One region of the Shinella sp. genome, then DNA from elsewhere that is predicted to be linked to it. Evidence: predicted binding sites of a transcription regulator. Region 1 holds the regulator's gene; each other region holds the start of a gene.
The links. The regulator HrcA, encoded in region 1, represses chaperone genes, less so after heat shock. The targets are predictions, from matches to a motif close to GTTAGCACTCNCNNNNNGNGAGTGCTAAC.

Region 1 (4,802 bases):
GTGGATATCCTGCGCAAGGGCGGCGTCGATCTCGCCCGCCGGACGGTCGCGAAGTATCGCGAAGCGATGAACATCCCGTCTTCCGTACAGCGGCGGCGGGAAAAACGGGCGCTCGCGAAGGCCGCCGCCTCCTGAAACAAAGCCGGGAGAACCGGCATTTCAGACGGCCAAACATTAACAATGCCTGAATCCACTAATTGACTTCGCCACCGGGACGGGCTACTGCGCGCCCTCTTCTGAAGAGAAGGCAGGCCGGAATTCCGGACATATCCCCGCTTTTCTTGCCGCATGTGACGGAAATTCCATCGCGTGCGTAAAAGCTTGGAACGTGGAGAAGGTTGGAATAGACTGTTGCACGCAAATCACGAACGAGAGGAAACCTCCATGAGTGTGCGTGTATCCGGTAAACATATGGAAATCGGCGAAACTTTCCGACAGCGCATTGAAGACCAGGTCGGAGAGGCCGTAACCAAATATTTTGACGGAGGATATTCGAGCCAGGTCACCGTGGAAAAAGCGGGATCGCGGTACAGCGCGGACTGCAAGATCCACCTGGATACGGGCATGGCCTTGCAGGCAAATGGCGAAGCAAACGACCCCTTCGTGGCCTTCCAATCGGCCTCCGAACGGATCGAGAAACGCCTGCGCCGGTACAAGCGCAAACTCAAGGCACACCACAACGGCAATGGTCACGATGCCTTTGCAGAAGTGGCCTACACGGTGATGGATTCGGTCCCCGACGAAGACGATGAGCTTCCCGAGGACTACGCTCCGACCATCGTTGCGGAAAGCACGAAGAAACTGAGGACAATGTCCGTCGCAAGCGCCGTCATGGCGCTCGATATGACGGACGATCCGGTTCTTCTCTTCCGCAGCGCCGGATCGGAGCAGCTCAATATCGTCTACCGACGCAACGACGGCAATATTGGCTGGATCGACGCAGCCAATATCAAAGGCTGAGTGAAGGGAGCGTGGTGCCGGAAACCGGCACCACGTTTCTTCAATCCCTTCACCCGCCTCACGAGGACAAAAGCATGGCATTGGCAGGTTTGCTGCAGCAAAGTGCGATTATTCCGGCGATGAAGGCCAATTCCAAGAAGCAGATGCTTCAGGAACTGGCAGCAAAAGCGGCGAAGCTCACCGGAATTCCGGAACGCGAGATTTTTGACGTCATTCTTCAGCGCGAACGGCTCGGTTCGACCGGCGTGGGCAATGGTATTGCCATCCCGCACGGCAAGCTGAAGGAGCTTTCACAGATCACCGGCCTCTTCGCGAGACTGGAGACTCCTGTGGACTTCGAGGCATTGGACGACCAGCCGGTCGACCTTGTCTTCCTGCTTCTGGCGCCGGAAGGCGCCGGTGCGGACCATTTGAAGGCGCTGTCACGCATCGCCCGCGTGCTGCGCGATCCATCGATGGTCGCGAAGCTGCGCGCCTCCGACAGCGAGAGCGCGATCTACGCCTGCCTCAGCGAGGAGCAGGCGTCGAACGCGGCCTGACCATTTCGAATTCACATGAAAAAACCGGCGGTTTTGCGACCGCCGGTTTTTCTTTTTCGTTCGATTGAAAATCAGGCCTGCGCAGCACTTGCCTCGCCGGCGGGAGCCTTCGGGCCGCCCTTCGACACGCCGACCATGGCGGGGCGCAGCACGCGCTCGCCGATGACGAAGCCGGCCTGCACGACCTGCACGACCGTGTTGTTGGCGACTTCCGGGTTCGGCACTTCAAACATCGCCTGGTGGAAGTTCGGGTCGAACTTTTCGCCGACCGGATCGAGCTTGCGCACGCCGTGGCGTTCGAGGGCGGCGAGCATGGAGCGCTCGGTCATCTCGACACCTTCCGCAAGCGCCTTCAGGCCCGCATCGCCGCTTTCCAGGGCGTCGGCCGGAATGGCATCCAGCGCGCGGCGCAGGTTGTCGGACACGGCCAGCATGTCGCGTGCAAAACCGGCAACGGAATAGGACTTGGCGTCCTTCACATCACGCTCGGTGCGACGGCGCAGGTTGTCCATCTCCGCGGCGAGGCGGAGATACCTGTCCCTGAGGTCGCTGTTTTCCGCGCGCAGAACGTCGATCGGATCCGGCTCGGCTGGGGCGTCAACCTCGGCAGCCACGTCTTCGAATGCGGACGTTTCTGCTGCAAAGTCGTTTTCCACGCCTTCGTCAGGTCCATGTTTCTTGTTGTCGTCGGTCATGACGTACTCCGAATTGCATCTTTTAAGGGTTGGGCCCGATATCGAGCTTTGAACCCGAAAAATCAAGGGCTGATGGCTGGATTGCCAGAGTTCAGCGCGAAAGCCGCGACATGAGCTGGGCCGTATAGTCCACCATGGGCACGATACGGGAATAGTTGAGCCGGGTCGGCCCGATGACGCCGACGGCGCCGACGATCTTCTCGTCGCTGTCGCGGTAGGGCGCCACGATCAGCGAAGAACCGGAGAGCGAGAAGAGCTTGTTTTCCGAGCCGATGAAGATACGCACGCCCGGGCCGGTCTCGGCGAGGTTCAACAGTTCGATCAGGCTGTCCTTGCGCTCCAGGTCATCGAACAGCATGCGCAGACGATCGATATCTTCTGCCCCGGCAAGGCCTTCCAACAGGTTTGCCCGGCCGCGCACGATGAGCCGCGTCGGTTTCGCCACATCGAACCCGCCGGACCAGACCGCAAGCCCGCGCTCGACCAGGTCCTGCGACAGCTTGTCGAGCTCACCGCTGATTTCGCCGCGCAGGCGCTCCAGCTGGGCGCGCGCTTCAAACAGCGTGTTGCCGGCAAGATGAGCGTTGAGGAAGTTGGCCGCCTCCGTGAGCTGCGAGCTGGTGACGCCGGCCGGAAGCTCGATGATGCGGTTTTCGATCTGATCGTGATCGCCGACCAGCACGACAAGCGCCTTGGTCGGCTCCAGCCGGATGAATTCGACATGTTTCAATATGGCGTCGTTCTTCGAGGTGATGACGAGGCCAGCGCCACGCGACATGCCGGACAGCGCCTGGCTCGCCTCCTTCATCATCGTCTCGACGGCGGTATGTTTCTGGCCGTGCGGGCGCACATGCCGCTCGATCGAGGCGCGGTCTTCCGCCGAAATGTTGCCGACCTGCATGAAGGCATCAACGAAGAAGCGCAGGCCAAGCTGCGTCGGCAGCCGCCCGGCGCTGGTATGCGGTGAATAGATGAGACCGAGTTCTTCCAGGTCGCTCATCACGTTGCGCACGGAGGCGGGCGACAGCGACATGGGCAGGATACGCGACAGGTTGCGCGAGCCGAGCGGCTCCCCGCTTTCCAGATAGCTTTCCACGATGCGGCGAAAGACTTCGCCCGAACGCTCGTCGAGCGCCGCCTGACTGTCAGGACCCGGAGATTTCAAAACCATCTTTCTGCTGCAACCTCGTTATTTCCAGGGAATATAGTGATTTCGTGCGGAAGCGCAAAACGGATTTTCGCGGCGCAGCATCCCGAGAAATCGCGCGGGGTGCCGCCGCGCCATTCCCTCGCCCGGCGAACTGGTCTAAAGCAGCGTTCCAGATATCACGAGACAGGAGTTCGCAATGCGGCCGTCCGGCAGAAAAACCGATCAGATGCGCAAGGTTACCTTCGAGCGCAACATCTCCAAGCATGCCGAAGGCTCCTGTCTCGTCAAGTTCGGCGACACGCACGTGCTCGTCACTGCAAGCCTCGAAGAGAAGACGCCGCCGTGGCTGCGCAACAGCGGCAAGGGCTGGGTCACCGCCGAATACGGCATGTTGCCGCGCGCCACCGGTGACCGCATGCGCCGCGAGGCCGCTACCGGCAAGCAGGGTGGCCGCACGCAGGAAATCCAGCGCCTCATCGGCCGGTCGCTGCGCGCCGTCGTCGATCTCGAAGCGCTCGGCGAACGCCAGATCACCATCGACTGCGACGTCATCCAGGCCGATGGCGGCACCCGCACCGCCTCGATCACCGGCGCCTTCATCGCCCTTCACGACTGCCTGAAGTGGATGGAAGCGCGCAGCATGATCAAGGTCGAGAAGGTCCTGAAGGACCATGTCGCCGCGATCTCCTGCGGCATCTTCGCCAGCCAGTCGGTCATCGACCTCGACTATCTGGAAGATTCCGCTGCCGAGACGGACGCCAACTTCGTCATGACCGGCTCGGGCGGCATCGTCGAAATCCAAGGCACGGCCGAAGGCAAGCCGTTCTCCGAAGAAGAGTTCTCCAGCCTGATGGCACTTGCCCGCAATGGCATCGCCGAACTGGTTACCCTGCAGAAGCAGACCATCGCCTAAGGAAGGCGCCCATGACCGCCGCGATCGAAGGCATTCTCGAAACCGCGCTCTATGCGGACGACCTCGACGCGGCGGAAGCCTTCTATGGCGGTGTTCTGGGCCTTGAAAAGATCACGCGGCAGGCGAACCGCCACGTCTTCTTCCGCTGCGGTCCCGGCGTTCTCCTGATCTTCAATGCGAAGGAGACCATGGTTCCGCCGCCGCCCCACGCCTTTCCCGTGCCGGTCCATGGCGCGACTGGACCGGGCCATGCCTGTTTCCGCGTGCCGGGGCCAGCGCTTGATTTCTGGGTAAAAAAGCTCGAAGAAGCCGGCATCACCATCGAAGCGGATTTTTGTTGGCCGAACGGCGCCCGCTCCATCTATTTCCGCGACCCTGCCGGCAACAGTCTTGAATGTGCCGAGCCGAGCCTCTGGAACATCGCTTAGGGACTTTTATGCGCAAGCTCGACACCAAGACGATCGTCGTCGCCAGCCACAATGCCGGAAAAATCCGCGAGATCGAGGACCTGATCGGCCCCTTCGGCTTCTCGGCCAAATCGGCCG
Region 2 (4,802 bases), on a different contig from region 1:
TCGTCACGAGCAGACCAGCAACCGAAGCTGCATTCTGAAGCGCGGTACGAACCACCTTGACCGGATCGACAATGCCCATGGCGATCATGTCGCCATATTCAGACGTCTGGGCGTTGTAGCCGTAATTGTCCGTATTGCTTTCGAGAATCCGTCCGACCACGATGGAGCCTTCGTCGCCGGCGTTTTCGGCGATCTGGCGAACCAGCGACTGCAAGGCCTTGCGGATGATCGCGACGCCGGCATTCTGGTCGTCGTTCTCGCCCTTGACGTCGAGGACGATGGAAGCGCGCAGCAAGGCAGTTCCGCCGCCGGGCACGATACCTTCTTCGACGGCAGCACGCGTCGCGTTGAGCGCGTCGTCGATGCGGTCCTTCTTTTCCTTGACTTCGATTTCCGTCGAGCCGCCGACACGGATCACGGCAACGCCGCCAGAAAGCTTGGCAAGACGTTCCTGCAGCTTTTCCTTATCGTAGTCCGACGTGGTCTCTTCGATCTGCGCCTTGATCTGGGCCACGCGGCCTTCAATCTCAGCCTTGGTGCCGGCGCCATCGACGACGGTGGTGGTTTCCTTGGTGATCGAGATTTTCTTGGCATGGCCGAGCATGTCGAGCGTGACGGTATCGAGCTTGATGCCGAGGTCTTCGGAGATGACAGTGCCGCCGGTCAGGATCGCAAGATCCTCCAGCATGGCCTTGCGGCGGTCGCCGAAGCCAGGAGCCTTGACGGCAGCGATCTTGAGGCCACCACGCAGCTTGTTGACCACGAGCGTTGCAAGCGCTTCGCCTTCGACATCCTCCGAGATGATCACCAGCGGCTTGCCGGTCTGAACGACAGCTTCCAGGATCGGCAGCATGGCCTGCAGGTTGGAGAGCTTCTTTTCGTGCAGCAGCACGTAGGCGTCTTCCAGATCAGCCACCATCTTCTCGGCATTGGTGACGAAATAGGGGCTGAGGTAGCCGCGGTCGAACTGCATGCCTTCGACGACTTCAAGCTCCGTCTCGGCGGTCTTGGCTTCCTCGACGGTAATGACGCCCTCGTTGCCGACCTTCTGCATCGCGTCGGCGATGTACTGGCCGATTTCCTTTTCGCCATTGGCCGAGATCGTGCCGACCTGGGCAATCTCTTCCGAGGTGTTGATCTTCTTGGCCTTGGCGAGCAGGTCCTTGACGACGGCGGTGACCGCAAGGTCGATGCCGCGCTTCAGATCCATCGGGTTCATGCCAGCAGCGACGGCCTTGCCGCCTTCGCGAACAATGGCTTGCGCAAGAACGGTTGCCGTCGTCGTGCCGTCGCCGGCGATGTCGTTGGTCTTGGAAGCAACTTCGCGAACGAGCTGGGCGCCCATGTTCTCGAACTTGTCTTCCAGTTCGATTTCCTTGGCGACGGTGACGCCGTCCTTGGTGATGCGCGGCGCGCCGTACGACTTGTCGATCACGACATTGCGGCCCTTGGGGCCGAGCGTGACTTTCACTGCGTCAGCGAGGATATCGACGCCGCGCAGCAGCTTTTCGCGTGCATCACGGCCGAATTTGATCTGTTTGGCAGACATGGAAAACTCCCGGGCTGTTGGCCCAATGGTCTTTGTCAATAGGAACGGAAGAAGCCGTCGAGATCAGGCGATGACGCCCATGATGTCGGCTTCCTTCATGATCAGAAGGTCTTCGCCGTCGAGCTTGACTTCGGTGCCCGACCACTTGCCGAACAGGATGCGGTCGCCAGCCTTGACGTCCAACGGGACGACCTTGCCGGACTCGTCACGAGCGCCGGAACCGACGGCGACGATTTCGCCTTCCTGCGGCTTTTCCTTGGCGGTGTCAGGAATGATAATGCCACCCTTGGTCTTGGCTTCAGCCTCGATACGGCGCACGACGACGCGGTCGTGCAACGGCCGGAAAACGGTACTTGTCATTTTGGGGTTCCTTGGCGAGACGCGGCCCAATGGCCCATCCCGGTAAACACTCTTAGCACTCCCGCGCCGAGAGTGCTAGCAGAGTTTCCTGTTTTGGGCGTGCTTGAGAATGGCCGGGGACAAGAAGCTCGCAGGCAACATGTCGAGTAGCCAACGGGAGAAGGGGAGAGACATCACGCCGATTCTGACGTATCGCGTGCTGAAAGCCTTTAACTGCAAAGCTCGCTAATTCTTGCCAACGCCCCCCGCTACCTTCATATCGGTCCCATGACACGTGATTCCAAAATATTCGTCGGCCTTAAATCCACGCGGAAGAAGGCGACCCCGCAAAGCGAGCCTGTCGGGCCGAAATGCCAATGGGATGGTTGCGAAAAGACCGGTTCGCACCGCGCACCCGTCGGGCGAGACGCCGAAGGCCTGTATCTGCTGTTCTGTCTTGAGCATGTAAAGGAGTACAACAAGGGCTACAATTTTGCGACAGGTCTTTCTGATGCAGACATCGCCCGCTACCAGAAAGAAGCGACAATCGGCGCGCGGCCGACCTGGGGGGCAGCAGTCGACCGGGGATCCGAAGTTCCGATGCCCTCTACCGTCCGCTCCGGTTCTGCAAAGGCATTGAATGCCCGCAAGACCGCGGCGCAGCGCCAGGCGCAAAGAGCCGAACTCCAGAAGCGGAAGCTCAAGGTGCTTGAAGCCAAGGCATTTGAGACACTCGGTCTTTCGCCGGATGCGACGCCCGAGGAAATCAAGAGCCGCTACAAGGAAAGGCTCAAGATGCACCATCCCGATACCAACCAGGGAAATCGCATTTCCGAGGATGAGCTTCGCGCTTCCATCGAGGCGCATAAGATTCTCAAATTAAACGGATTTTGCTGAGGGATTCGTCTCTCCAACGGTAGCCCTGCGGACGTTGAAATGACAAGCTGAGCATTGACTGCTTCGTTCGTCTGTCTGCCTTGCAATGCGGCGGTTCCCTCCGCGCAGGCGACAAAGTCGGCTTCGCGGTTGGACAACGTCAATCAGCCAGTAGCAGCATGTCGAGCGGTCAAAACAACGTGATTCTCCCATGGAATCAAGCAACCTCAACCTGCGGAAAGCCTGTCCATGACAGCATCGCCGAATAGTCGGATCAAACTTTGACCGCTTCCAACCCGCCCTCATCGCTTGAACTGCTTGGCTGGTCGGATTTCTTCGCGGCGCAGGTCGAGCCGGGCGAAGCGGATCTCGCAGCCAGGCGCGTCGCCTCGGTTCACCGGGCGCGCATCGACGCGATCGATGCCACCGGGCCGATCGGACTAGAGCTTCCGGCCAATACCAACACTGCTGACTTTGCGGTGGGCGATTGGGTTCTTGCCGATCCCCTGACGGGCATGTTTGTCCGCCGCCTCGACCGAAGAACCGTGTTCCAGCGGCGCGCGGAAGGCGGGCACGGCCAGCAGCTTGCTGCGGCCAATGTCGATACCCTGTTTATCGTGACCTCGTGCAATGCCGATTTCAACCTCGGAAGGCTGGAACGCTACTTGATCATGGCCAACCAGGCCGGGACCAATCCGGTGATCGTGCTGACCAAGGCTGACACCGCCGATGACGCCGGCCTGTTCGAGCAGCAAGCCAAGGCGCTACAGCGTGACTTGCCCGTCGTTGTCTTGAATGCGCGCTCGGCCGATGCCGTGTCCCTGCTGAGGCCCTGGTGCGGTGTTGGCCAGACTGTGGCGCTGGTGGGGTCCTCCGGCGTCGGAAAATCGACGCTGGTGAACACCCTGGCCGGGCCTGCATCCGGCACAACGCAGAAGACCGGAGGGATCCGGGAAAAAGATGCAAAGGGCCGGCACACCACGACCGCACGATCGCTGCATGCCATTTCAGGCGGCGGCTGGGTCATTGATACGCCGGGAATACGAACGCTCTACGTCAGCGATGTTACCGACGGTATCGATACGCTGTTTGCTGAAATCACAGACCTGGCCCCGCTTTGCCGATTTCGCGACTGCACCCATGCCCACGAACCGGGCTGCGCCGTGCAGGCGGCGGTTGCCAGCGGCGACCTAGCTGTCGATCGCCTGGAACGCTGGCGCAGCCTGCTTGCAGAAAACCGCAACCGAACGCCAGTCGTCAGCGGACCGCGGGGCAACAAGATCGTCCGCAAGAAAAAATACTAGGGGGTAGGCCGGATCGGCATTCAGGATTCCTGATTTGCCTGATCGCATGCTTCATGGGATGCCGCGTTGAACCACGGCGGTCTTTGGGGGCCGGCCTAGCGGTATGAGTTAAGCGACGCTCTGTGGACGAAGATCGTGCGGCAAGGCTGGCGGTTCGGCGCGCGCAGGCTGAGACGTTGTTTTTTCTTCGCCGCGAGTTTTCTGCTCGTGGTGCACCAACGCGGCAGAAATGACCTTTGTCGGCCAAAGGCCTGTAAGGAAACCAATTACTTGAGAGAGATTGGTGGAGCTAAGCGGGATCGAACCGCTGACCTCTTGCATGCCATGCAAGCGCTCTCCCAGCTGAGCTATAGCCCCATAACGGGTCCGGCTAGGCCGGTTTTCCGGGAACCGAAGCGGCGTTTCCGTTCGGTGTGCGGCTTATTACTTCCGGTGATCGGAGATGGCAAGCCGAAAAATGAAATCCGGCCGGTTTTTTTGAAACCGGCCGGAAAAACAACGTCTTATGCTTCGTCTTCGTCGCCGGTGACGCCGATCAGGCCGGTCATGTCGTCATCGTCGTCATCTTCGTCCTGTTCCAGGAACGTATCGTCTTCGTCGCCGTCGATTTCGACCTCGTCATCGCCGAGATCCGGCAGGTCGTCGCCGCTCGCTGCTTCGTCGGCATCCTCGAGAGAGACGAGTTCGACTTCCGTGTTCTCGGCGTCGACTTCGTTGACTTCCTCTTCCTCAGC
Region 3 (4,802 bases), on a different contig from region 1:
AGTCAATACTGTGGCACTGACGGCGGGGACGCTTTCGAAAACGTCCGAAATCCCGGACCTTCCGGCTCTCGCTCAGAGCGCGCGGAAAGCCGGGCCACTAATTCGCAGATCGATGGTCAGCCGGTTGAGCATCATGCGCGCGGTATTACGGCGTTTTGATCGCTTTGAAAAGACGGGGCACGCCGAAAGCCGTCGTTCCCGTCAGAAACAGAGCCGCTGGTCGATGGTCCCAAGCGATCGTACGCCGGAAAGCAGCGCCCGCGCCTCCTCCTCATCGCGTTTCATCTGCACGACGAGCGCGTCCAGGCCGTCGAATTTCAGCTCGTCGCGCAGGTGCCCGAAGAAGGAGACGGCGGAGACTTCGCCGTAGAGATCGCCGGAAAAATCGAAGAGGAAGGTTTCAAGCAGCGGTGCGCCATTGGCAGTGACGGTGGGGCGGCGGCCATAGCTGGCGACGCCGTCGTGCAGGCTTCCATCCGGGCGACGGAAGCGCACGGCGTAGATGCCGTTGCGCAATTCCACTTCCGGCGGAAGCTGCATGTTGGCAGTCGGATAACCCAATGTGCGACCGAGCTGCTTGCCGCCGATTACCTCGGCCTCGACCGTGTAGTGATAACCGAGCTGGCCGGACGCCTCGACGACGGCGCCTTCGCCGAGCAGCGAGCGGACGAAGCTCGACGAGATCACCGAGGCATTCTCGTCGCGGAAGGCATCGACCAGCGTGACGCCGAAACCATTGTTCTGGCCGGCGGCCATCAGGAAGGCCGGGCCGCCTTCCCTGCCCTTGCCGAAATGGAAATCGAAGCCGGTGACGACCTCGGAGGCGTGCAGCCAGTCCAGGAGGATGGCGCGGATGAAATCATGCGCCGATATTTCGGAAAATCCGCGATCGAACGGGTATTCGATGACGGCGGAAAAACCCATGCCTTCCAGGATGCGGGCCTTCAGCGGCGCCGGCGTCAGGCGGAAGACGGGGCGTTCCGGGCGGAAGACGGTGCGCGGATGCGGCTCGAATGTCAAAACGAGGGCGGGAACGCCGCGCTCGGTGGCGAGATCGAGCGCCCGTTGCAGCACCGCCTGGTGGCCACGGTGCACGCCGTCGAAATTGCCGATGGCGATGACGCCGCCGCGCAGATGCTCCGGCAGCGGCTGTTTCGTCTCGTTTCTGTGAAATACCGTCATGACGACCGTCTCCGTCCCGTCACTGCAGCCGGGGCATCCACCACTTCGGGTGGGCATTTTCCTGAGCGAGAAAGCGTTCCAATCTTGCCTCGTCCGTGCGGCCGGCTTCAACATATTCCTGCGCATGGATGCCGCCGGAAATATAGAGCACATCGAGACCGAAGGCTTCAGCGCCGCGTACATCCGTCGGCATGCCGTCGCCGATGGCGATGACACGCGACAGGTCGAAGGCGCCGCGCACATCCTCGGCCTCGGCAATCGACTTTTCGTAGATCGGCCGATGCGGCTTGCCGGCGATCTGGCTGGCACGGCCAAGCTCTTCATAAAGCTTGGCGAGCGCGCCGGCGCAGGGAATGAGCCGGTGGCCGCGCTCGACGACGAGATCCGGGTTGGCGCAGATGAAGGGCAGGTCTCGCGCGGCGAGTGCCGTCAGCTCCGCACGGTAATCCTCGACTGTGTCCTTCTCGTCCTCGCGAAGGCCCGCGCAGACGACGATGCCCGCCTCCTCCAGACCGACCGGCTCGACGCCGAGGCCATCGAGCAGGGCCAAGTCCTTTTCCGCGCCGATGAAATAGATCTTCTTCGGGCCCTTCGCGATCAACGCGCGGGTGACATCGCCTGACGTGACGATGCGGTCATAGGAAGCGTCGGTGACGCCGAGGCCGCGGATTTGCACCTTCACGCCCGGATGCGGACGCGGCGAATTGGTGATGAGCACGACGGTGAGGCCGGCGGCGCGGGCCTCCGCAAGCGCCTCGGAGGCATAGGAAAAGGCTTCGACGCCATTGTGCAGGACGCCCCAGACGTCGCAGAGCACCACGTCATAGTGCGTGGCGATATCGCGGAAGGATTGGATGCGTTGAGCCATCAGGGATTCCCGTGTCGAGGTCGAGCCCGGCTGACATTGCAAAGCGAGGCCAAGAAAACAAGCCTCTCCACACAATTTTGCCGTATCGACGGGGAAACTGCCGAAAATTCACGAGACTGACTTGATGGCATGCGATGTCGCTCCCATCTGGCGGCAGCGGTAACCATTCGCGGCAAAATAATTTCCAGTCGCTCTTCTTGACTCGAAACACCCCGCCGCCTATTTCCAGCCCGCTAGCACTCCTAAACGGTGAGTGCTAACACTCATCCATCGGATCCAGTTCGGGATCCGCAATGTCATTCGATCGAGGGATAAGACAATGGCAAGCACCACCTTCCGCCCGCTTCACGATCGCGTCGTCGTTCGTCGCGTTGAATCTGAAGCCAAGACCAAGGGCGGCATCATCATTCCGGATACCGCCAAGGAAAAGCCGCAGGAAGGCGAAATCGTCGCCGTCGGTTCCGGCGCTCGTGACGAGTCCGGCAAGGTCGTCCCGCTGGACGTCAAGGCTGGCGACCGCGTTCTGTTCGGCAAGTGGTCGGGCACCGAAGTCAAGCTCGACGGCGAAGACCTTCTGATCATGAAGGAAGCCGACATCATGGGCGTCATCGGCTGATCTGCCGATAAATCCCTTTCCGAAATTCGCTGATACCTCTTTCAGGAGCTAACACAATGGCAGCCAAAGAAATCAAGTTCGGCCGCAGCGCGCGCGAAAAGATGCTGCGCGGCGTCGACATTCTCGCAGACGCAGTCAAGGTAACGCTCGGCCCGAAGGGTCGTAACGTCATCATCGACAAGTCGTTCGGCGCACCGCGCATCACCAAGGACGGCGTTTCCGTCGCCAAGGAAATCGAACTGGACGACAAGTTCGAGAACATGGGCGCCCAGCTCGTTCGCGAAGTTGCTTCCAAGACCAACGACATCGCCGGCGACGGCACGACGACTGCAACCGTTCTTGCCCAGGCCATCGTTCGCGAAGGCCACAAGGCTGTTGCCGCCGGCATGAACCCGATGGACCTGAAGCGCGGCATCGATCTCGCCGTTGCTGAAGTCGTCAAGGATCTCCAGGCCAAGGCCAAGAAGATCAACACGTCGGAAGAAGTCGCCCAGGTTGGCACGATCTCCGCAAACGGCGACAAGCAGGTCGGTCTCGACATTGCTGAAGCCATGCAGAAGGTTGGCAACGAAGGCGTCATCACGGTTGAAGAAGCCAAGACCGCCGAAACCGAACTCGAAGTCGTCGAAGGCATGCAGTTCGACCGCGGCTACCTGTCGCCCTACTTCGTGACCAACCCGGAAAAGATGATCGCCGACCTCGAAGACGCTTTCATTCTCCTGCACGAGAAGAAGCTCTCGAACCTCCAGGCGATGCTGCCGGTTCTCGAAGCCGTCGTCCAGACCGGCAAGCCGCTGGTCATCATCGCTGAAGACGTCGAAGGCGAAGCCCTCGCAACGCTCGTCGTCAACAAGCTGCGTGGCGGCCTCAAGATCGCTGCCGTCAAAGCTCCTGGCTTCGGCGACCGCCGCAAGGCCATGCTCGAAGACATCGCCATCCTGACGGGCGGCACGGTTATCTCCGAAGACCTCGGCATCAAGCTCGAAAACGTAACGCTCGACATGCTCGGCCGTTCGAAGAAGGTTTCGATCTCCAAGGAAAACACGACGATCGTCGACGGTGCCGGCCAGAAGGCTGAAATCGAAGGCCGCGTCGCGCAGATCAAGGCCCAGATCGAAGAAACCACCTCCGACTACGACCGCGAGAAGCTGCAGGAACGTCTTGCCAAGCTCGCTGGCGGCGTTGCCGTCATCCGCGTCGGCGGTTCGACGGAAGTCGAAGTGAAGGAAAAGAAGGACCGCATCGACGACGCCCTCAACGCGACGCGCGCTGCTGTTCAGGAAGGTATCGTACCGGGCGGCGGCGTTGCCCTGCTGCGTTCCTCCACGAAGATCACCGTCAAGGGTGAAAACGACGACCAGGAAGCCGGCGTCAACATCGTTCGCAAGGCGCTCCAGTCGCTGGTTCGCCAGATCGCCGAGAACGCTGGTGACGAAGCTTCGATCGTTGTCGGCAAGATCCTCGACAAGAACGAAGACAACTACGGCTACAACGCCCAGACCGGCGAATACGGCGACCTGATTGCGCTTGGCATCGTCGACCCGGTCAAGGTTGTCCGCACGGCTCTGCAGAACGCTGCTTCGGTTGCTTCGCTGCTGATCACGACGGAAGCCATGATCGCCGAACTGCCGAAGAAGGAATCCGCTGGCGGCATGCCTGGCGGCATGGGCGGCATGGGCGGCATGGACATGATGTAAGACCTTCGGGTCTTATATCTGAGCCATCCGGTTCAGTTCGGAAAGGGCGGTCTTCGGGCCGCCCTTTCTGCTTTCCGTCGGAACGGGGCTGCATCGTTACCGCGAAAAGAATTTTTCCATTCGTGCAATAATTATCAAAAAGCCGTTGCTGGCATTAAAAAACCAACTATAAAGTCGCCCCAAGTGAACTTTTCAGATTCACCGGGGGTTCAGGCGCTAAAACTCGACGCTGTATTGTCGGCTTGTCGCGCAGCCGGATTTCCCGAAACATTGGATAGCAACCGCCGGGGACTGAACAAGGTCAGCGGCGGTCTTTACGCGTAAACCCGATCCAGTACTACGCCAGGATCCGGGTGCAATTCAGTATATAGGAAAGCAGTTCGGCCGACTTCGAGGGTTGTCAGCCGGCGCTGTCTTTTAGCATGTCGTGTGCCTCAAG

Region 2: a site for HrcA is predicted at 1,961-1,989, ahead of groES (co-chaperone GroES). Genes of this name have one in related genera too.
Region 3: a site for HrcA is predicted at 2,283-2,311, ahead of groES (co-chaperone GroES). Genes of this name have one in related genera too.

Annotation. Positions count from the first base shown of each region.
Region 1 covers NZ_JBQVPI010000009.1:77,216-82,017, reverse strand. The annotation lists gene rpoN (RNA polymerase factor sigma-54) at 1-135, shown strand, start outside; gene hpf (ribosome hibernation-promoting factor, HPF/YfiA family) at 385-960, shown strand; gene ptsN (PTS IIA-like nitrogen regulatory protein PtsN) at 1,035-1,499, shown strand; gene grpE (nucleotide exchange factor GrpE) at 1,571-2,194, opposite strand; gene hrcA (heat-inducible transcriptional repressor HrcA) at 2,286-3,365, opposite strand; gene rph (ribonuclease PH) at 3,541-4,257, shown strand; gene ACT6VE_RS17880 (VOC family protein) at 4,269-4,685, shown strand; gene rdgB (RdgB/HAM1 family non-canonical purine NTP pyrophosphatase) at 4,694-4,802, shown strand, end outside.
Region 2 covers NZ_JBQVPI010000014.1:154,637-159,438, reverse strand. The annotation lists gene groL (chaperonin GroEL) at 1-1,549, opposite strand, end outside; gene groES (co-chaperone GroES) at 1,613-1,909, opposite strand; gene ACT6VE_RS22845 (J domain-containing protein) at 2,177-2,785, shown strand; gene rsgA (ribosome small subunit-dependent GTPase A) at 3,046-4,068, shown strand; tRNA gene ACT6VE_RS22835 (tRNA-Ala) at 4,350-4,425, opposite strand; gene ACT6VE_RS22830 (TIGR02300 family protein) at 4,572-4,802, opposite strand, start outside.
Region 3 covers NZ_JBQVPI010000005.1:160,725-165,526, reverse strand. The annotation lists gene ACT6VE_RS11625 (bifunctional riboflavin kinase/FAD synthetase) at 202-1,182, opposite strand; gene ACT6VE_RS11620 (TIGR01459 family HAD-type hydrolase) at 1,202-2,050, opposite strand; gene groES (co-chaperone GroES) at 2,370-2,666, shown strand; gene groL (chaperonin GroEL) at 2,723-4,363, shown strand.